DNA from 2 places in the Agarivorans sp. QJM3NY_33 genome. Region 2 is predicted to be linked to the other one. Evidence: predicted binding sites of a transcription regulator. Region 2 holds the regulator's gene; the other holds the start of a gene.
The links. The regulator MetJ, encoded in region 2, represses methionine synthesis genes. The targets are predictions, from matches to a motif close to TAGACGTCTAGACGTCTA.
Positions count from the first base shown of each region.

Region 1: metK (methionine adenosyltransferase) is a predicted target of MetJ. The motif match lies at 2,001-2,018, and genes of this name have one in related genera.

Region 1 is NZ_CP194039.2:4,105,441-4,108,864, forward strand. Features, by position in the region: gene clcA (H(+)/Cl(-) exchange transporter ClcA) at 219-1,631, shown strand; gene metK (methionine adenosyltransferase) at 2,065-3,216, shown strand; gene ACRRSY_RS18375 (SprT family zinc-dependent metalloprotease) at 3,292-3,424, shown strand, end outside.
Region 2 is NZ_CP194039.2:4,469,344-4,472,767, forward strand. Features, by position in the region: gene metL (bifunctional aspartate kinase/homoserine dehydrogenase II) at 1-73, opposite strand, end outside; gene metB (cystathionine gamma-synthase) at 94-1,260, opposite strand; gene metJ (met regulon transcriptional regulator MetJ) at 1,414-1,713, shown strand; gene ACRRSY_RS20170 (PEP-CTERM sorting domain-containing protein) at 1,818-2,183, opposite strand; gene ACRRSY_RS20175 (ISAs1 family transposase) at 2,196-3,296, opposite strand; gene ACRRSY_RS20180 (hypothetical protein) at 3,341-3,424, opposite strand, start outside.

The sequences.
Region 1 (3,424 bases), 360 kb from region 2:
AGTTATCGGCTTCTACGCCTCTCCACCCCTTAATTCATTTTCGTCATCCGTTACCTGCGACAAGAGCTTATTTTATATGTTTGAACCGCTGAGTCGGCACCAACGAAACAGCATGGTGATTTACTTTCACCCCAACTAAGCGCTGATTAATTTTATGGACCTATGAATAATTATTCATACGTTGAAGTCATTCTTGCTATTAAGGTTTTAGATTTAAAATGCCTAAGTCTCCCAACTTTCGGTTTTTTCAAGGTGGATTAATCAAGCACCGAACCACCCCTAAATTCTTTACCACCCAATACGATTACATGGTTCTGATTGCTCTTTCTGGCTTTGTTGGCGCAACCGTCGGTTTAGTGATCGCGATGTTTGAAGAACTGATTAATTGGGTTGGTGACTTTCGGATTCACTTAGTCGAGAGCGCTTCGCTAAGTCCTTTCTTAAGTATTATCGCAGGTGCCTCGATTGGCGCTCTGATCACCGCCTTGGGATTTTGGTTAACGGCTCGCTTTGCGCCGGAAGCTTCAGGAAGCGGGATCCCGCACTTAGAAGGCGCTCTGGATGGCTTACATGATATCCGTTGGCGTCGAGTGCTACCGATAAAGTTCTTCGCTGGGGCGCTCACCATCAGTTCCGGAATGGTACTTGGAAGAGAAGGTCCTTCGATTCAAATCGGTGGTTCGGTAGGTCGAATGTTTGCCGGCAGGGCCAAACGTTATCAACACGCCACCCATATCTTAACAGCGGCGGGTGCTGCCGCTGGTTTAGCGGCCGCCTTTAACGCCCCTTTGGCCGGCGTACTATTTGTAATTGAAGAGATGCGGCCGCAATTTCGCTATAGCATTACCTCATTCAAATGCGTCACCTTGTCTAGCGCCGCGGCAACCATTGTGATGCGCTCGATTCATGGCCAATCGGCAGTGATGGATATTCCGAACTTTTCGATTCCAGCACTCAACTCTCTGTGGTTATTCGCTTTACTAGGAATTATTTTTGGTATTGTTGGCGTTAACTTTAACCGTTGGGTCTTGAGTACCACGGCTAAAGTACAACAGCTCCAAAAAAACCGAATTTCGCGGATCGTGATGACAGGTGCGGCATTTGGTGCAGTATTTGCGACCCTGCAAAGCTTGGTTCCCGATATCACCGGCGGCGGAGTAGAACTCATCACCGAGTTGTTTAGAAATCCAATTGTTTGGGGTGTTTGCCTGTTATTGTTTGTGCTTCGCTTATTTACGACCATTGCGAGCTTTGGTTCGGCTGCACCTGGGGGAGTATTCTCTCCCATGCTCGCACTGGGCACTCTGCTTGGATTAGCATATGGCAGCTTAATGGCAAGTTATTTTCCCGACCTGGTTCCTGAACCAGGCATCTTTGCCATTGCTGGCATGGGGGCTCTGTTTGCCGCAACTGTTCGAGCGCCAGTCACTGGCATCATTTTAGTGGTTGAGATGACCGATAACTACCAACTCATTTTACCGTTACTGGTTACTTGTTTAGGAGCGACCTTCATTGCCCAAGCCTTGAAAGGGAAATCACTATATTCTGAACTATTGAAGCAATCACTGCGTAACAATCCTGAAATCAAACGTCAGATCAACGAAAGTCACGAGGATAGTAAAACAAGCTAAACTCGCAATCGCTGTGCGTAAGGATCAGGCATCACGGTTCAAGATAGTAAATGACCCAGATATACAGCCATCACATCGAAAAGCACGAGCCCAAAGTTAAAGTCATCGCCAAGAACGATGGCACAATTGCTGAGCTTGTTCTTTTCGTCCCTCGTCGGCAACACTCAGCAGCGACTTGTTATATGGCACATAACATTTGATTCAGCACTTCCCAAATAAAAATCATCAGTAAAGTGGGCTTTAAGCCCGGTAACAGTATTGCTGCAAGCCCCTGATTCAGTCGCGAGGGTAGCCATTCTCACAAATTATTCGCAGATTCATGATTTAATGAGCGAATAGAGTGGAAAAATAAAGTCAGCGAAACTAGAATAGACGTCCAGATGGTCATCCATCTATACGTCATCAACATTACATTCTAAGAGAGTCCAATCACATGACTACACACTTGTTTACTTCAGAATCAGTGTCTGAAGGGCATCCAGACAAAATTGCAGATCAAATTTCTGACGCTGTATTGGACGCAATTTTAACCCAGGATCCCAAAGCCCGTGTAGCTTGTGAGACTTACGTCAAAACGGGCATGGTGATGGTTGGTGGGGAAATCACAACCTCAGCCTGGGTGGATATTGAAGAATTAGCTCGCTCAACGGTACGAGAAATCGGTTATACCCACTCCGACATGGGTTTCGATGCAGATTCTTGTGCGGTATTAAACGTGGTTGGGAAACAATCTCCAGACATCAACCAAGGCGTTGACCGTGCTCGACCAGAAGAACAAGGTGCAGGAGACCAAGGTTTAATGTTTGGTTATGCGACCAACGAAACCGATGTGCTTATGCCAGCACCTATTACCTACTCTCACCTACTAGTCAAACGCCAAGCAGAGGTTCGCAAGAATGGAGTCTTAAGCTGGTTGCGCCCAGATGCAAAATCTCAAGTTACCTTTGCTTATGAGAATGGCATCATTACCGGGATCGATGCAGTAGTCCTTTCGACCCAACATTGCGACAGCATTTCCACCGAAGATTTGCGTGAAGCGGTAATGGAAGAAATCATTAAACCAGTGCTTCCAGCACAGTGGCTCAATGACAAAACCCAGTACCATATCAACCCCACAGGTCGTTTTGTCATTGGTGGGCCAATGGGCGACTGTGGCTTAACTGGCCGTAAGATCATTGTGGATACCTATGGCGGCATGGCGCGTCATGGCGGGGGGGCTTTCTCCGGTAAAGATCCATCAAAAGTGGATCGTAGTGCCGCTTATGCAGGCCGTTATGTCGCCAAGAATATTGTCGCAGCAGGTTTAGCAGAGCGTTGTGAGATTCAAGTGTCTTATGCGATAGGAGTCGCCGAGCCGACTTCTATTAGTATCGAAACCTTTGGTAGCGGTAAACTCGCTGAAGACAAATTGATTGCCTTGGTACGCAAGCATTTCGACCTTCGCCCTTATGGTATTTTGAAAATGCTCGACCTGGAGCGCCCCATCTATCAAGCCACAGCCGCTTATGGTCACTTTGGTCGCAACGAGTTCCCATGGGAACAAACCGATAAAGCCGAAGCCCTGAAAGCCGATGCTGGCCTATAAACCCAAGCCTCACTAGCTTGAAGCAGCCGAAAGCGTATAATCAGCGATTATCCTTTCGGCTTTTTGGATCTTAAGGTGCAACAACTTTCGCAACAGGTTGAAGCTTGCTTTCAACAAGCAGAACGCTTCTATCAACGTGCATTTACACGACCAGAAATCGTGTTATCGGCACGTCGTAGTAAAGTTGCGGGCAGCGCCAACCTAATTC
Region 2 (3,424 bases):
CTCGTTTGAAACAGCTGGCGTCAGCGAGGCTACTGCCACCAAATTTATGGACATGTCTATTAACTACCGACATGAAGTTCTCCTGTACACCTTTTAGCCAACCGAAAGATTGGCAAATGCCTGCTGTAAATCATTCACTAAATCTTCAGCTTCTTCTAAACCAACCGATACCCGTAACAATTGCGCCGATATTCCCGCTTCGGCCAATGCCTCAGACGACATTGCCGCGTGGGTCATAGTTGCAGGATGAGCGATTAAACTCTCTACTCCGCCCAAAGACTCAGCCAAAGAAAACAACTGTAAGCCTTTCAAAAATTTCACCATTTGAGTTTCATCTAACGCAACTTCAAAGCTTAACATAGCACCAAAGCCAGATTGTTGTTGTTGGGCTAACGCATGACCGGGGTGCTCTGCTAAGCCGGGATAATAAATCGCAGACACCAAAGGCTGCTGCTGCAGGCATTGAACAATAGTTTGAGCATTGTGTTGGTGAACATTCATCCGTGCTTTCAGAGTTCTTAAGCCCCGCAGAGTTAAATAGGAATCAAAGGCTGAGCCTGTTAAACCTAGACAATTCGCCCACCAGCTCAAGCTTTCTGCCAATAACTCAGTTTTTGCCACAACCATACCCGCCACCACATCAGAGTGACCATTAATATACTTAGTCGCCGAATGCACCACAATATCGGCCCCCAGTAAAATTGGATTCTGTAATACAGGCGACAAAAACGTATTATCCACAACTACCAAAGCCTCCACAGCATGCGCTTGTTGAGCTATTTTTTGAATATCCACAATCCGCAATAACGGGTTGCTGGGAGTTTCTAACCAAATTAACTTTGGTTGCTTGGCGAGGGCGGTTTGCAAGCTCTCGCTATCATTTTGATCGATAAACTCGACTTCAAAGGCCTGCTTCTTCGCCAAACTGTCAAACAGGCGATAACTTCCGCCATAACAATCGTGCGGTGCGATCAACAAATCGCCAGGCGCTAACAAAGCGGTCACTAAATGAACGGCCGACATGCCGGTATTGGTGATCACCGCCCCTGCACCATGCTCTAGGTTGGCAATCGCATCGGCTAATATTTGACGGGTTGGATTACCAGAGCGACTGTAGTCAAACTGCCGCTTTTGCTTAAAATCGGCGAAACTATAATTACTCGACAAATAAATTGGCGGAACCACCGCTCCGTGTTGGCTATCACTCTCAATACCACTGCGAACCGCAATGGTGGCGGCGTGAAGATCTTTTAATGACATGTGTTCACTGACTCCCTTTAATTATGCTGCCACTTTACCACTCCCCGTAAAGACGTCAACACTTCTAGACGTCTAAATGTCTTTGCTCTTGGATTGCTAAGTGGCTTTTCCCCCGTTACAATAGGGTTTCTTTGGTTTGGTGTGTATTCAAGTATGTCGACAGATTGGAATGGTGAGTGGATCAGCCCTTATGCTGAACACGGAAAAAAAAGCGAACAAGTAAAAAAAATAACGGTATCAATACCTTTAAAAGTATTGAAAATACTGACCGATGAGCGTACCCGTAGACAAATTAACAATCTACGACACGCCACCAACAGCGAGTTGCTCTGCGAAGCATTTTTACACGCTTACACTGGGCAACCCCTGCCCGATGATGCCGATCTACAAAAAGATAGACCCGACCCGGCCTTAGAAAAAGCCACCGAAGCTGAATTGGATAAAGAAGATTAAGATTTTGCAAAGCCGCTCATTGAGCGGCTTTTTTGTTAAATACTAGACAAACACTTTTGAATAAGCTCACTTATCTTGCAGGAACAACCGCCCACGGCAGAGAGTTAAGCTCTTGCTTGTACTTTATATGACTTTTTATTTCGTCTAAACATACATAAGCCAGCAATACCAAATGCCGCAAGAAATATCGTGGATGGCTCTGGAACAGATGAAACACTAATGTTATCGAAACTTTGACCGAGTCTGTTATTAAACAAGCCAACTTGTCCTTGGCTGTACAAACTGCTGGTTAAGGTAGTGACCAAAGTACCATTCACAAATGCTGAGTAGGTATCTCCGAACACATCGATTTTTAAATGAATATCACTTTTAGATGGGAATAATGCACCAGAATGCTTTAAAACTGGTGAATTGCCACCATTTACGAATTCGTGCCAGTAAACCCCGGTACCTCCACAGGGCGGGAGCATACTTTGATGGATTTATAACCCAAAGAAGACTCGTGCCCGATAATCGTCGCTCCATCCCGCTTTCTTCAACTTCACTTTGTGACTTGGCGCTCCACAATCGCATTGTTTGAGCATGTTCATCACAAAACGTCTAAATAGAGCTATGTTTTCCACCGCTCCGTCTAAAGTAATGCGAGAGTTATCCTCTTTAAAAACAACATCTAATACGTAATGCTGGCTGTTTTCAATTCGCCAATGCTGACGAATATAGTGGCCTAACAATTTGTGATTCGGTGACATTGAGCTTATGTAATACGAGGTATCTACAGTGCCTTTCCCATTTATCACGCGGTGGCGTTCCACTGCTATGATGCTTCTTACCGTTGGCCATTTCTTTGCTAACTCTTCGGGCAACTTGGCCTTTAGTTGAAAGACGTATCGCTCTTCGCTACGACCATGGTGTTTTTCTTTAATTTCAGTGACGACCTTCTCTTTACCAGCATCAAAGACGGCTTGAAACTGCTCAACAACAGCCGCTCTCAACTTTGGTTGGTTGTTTTTTACTTGAACGACAACATGAGCCTTCTTTTCTGCGATTTTCTCTAGTGTATCGCGCTGACAATGTAGAGCATCAACGGTGACAACACTGCCTTTTACGTTAATAACATCAAGCATTTGGCGCACAACGCTAATCTCGCCGTTCTTGTTCGCTGTCGGTTTCTGACTCAGAACGAGACCACGTTCAGTATCATAGGCTGTAACCAATTGTAATGCTGTTTTCTTGTTATTTCGGTACGAGCCACGCAGTACTTTTCCGTCAAATGCGATGATGGCTCTGTTTTGACTCGTTCGCTGCTCGTTAATCCACAGAGCTAATGCCTCAAGCAAAGACTCCGCGACAACAGAACGCAAAATGCGTGCAATCGTGTGTCGTCTTGGGATCCCGTGTTCAAATGGTCTATATTTCCTCAGCCAGCCCAACTTCTCTTCTCCATAATATTCAATGTCTTGCCAGCCTTCACATCCTGATGCGATAGCACTGATAACAAGGAAAATCACGTCAATAAGGTCATGCTTTTGATTGATGTCAGATCGAGTATCCTCGACGACTGATAAATGTTCAATTATGTTCAAAATAACTATGTAGCTTAGGGTTTAGAGGTATTAGATCATATCTGTTAACAAAGTGCGATCCCGCCCTGGGTACCTCCACCACCAAGACCTCCTGTGATTAAGGCTATTCCGTTAAAAAGCCCCCCATT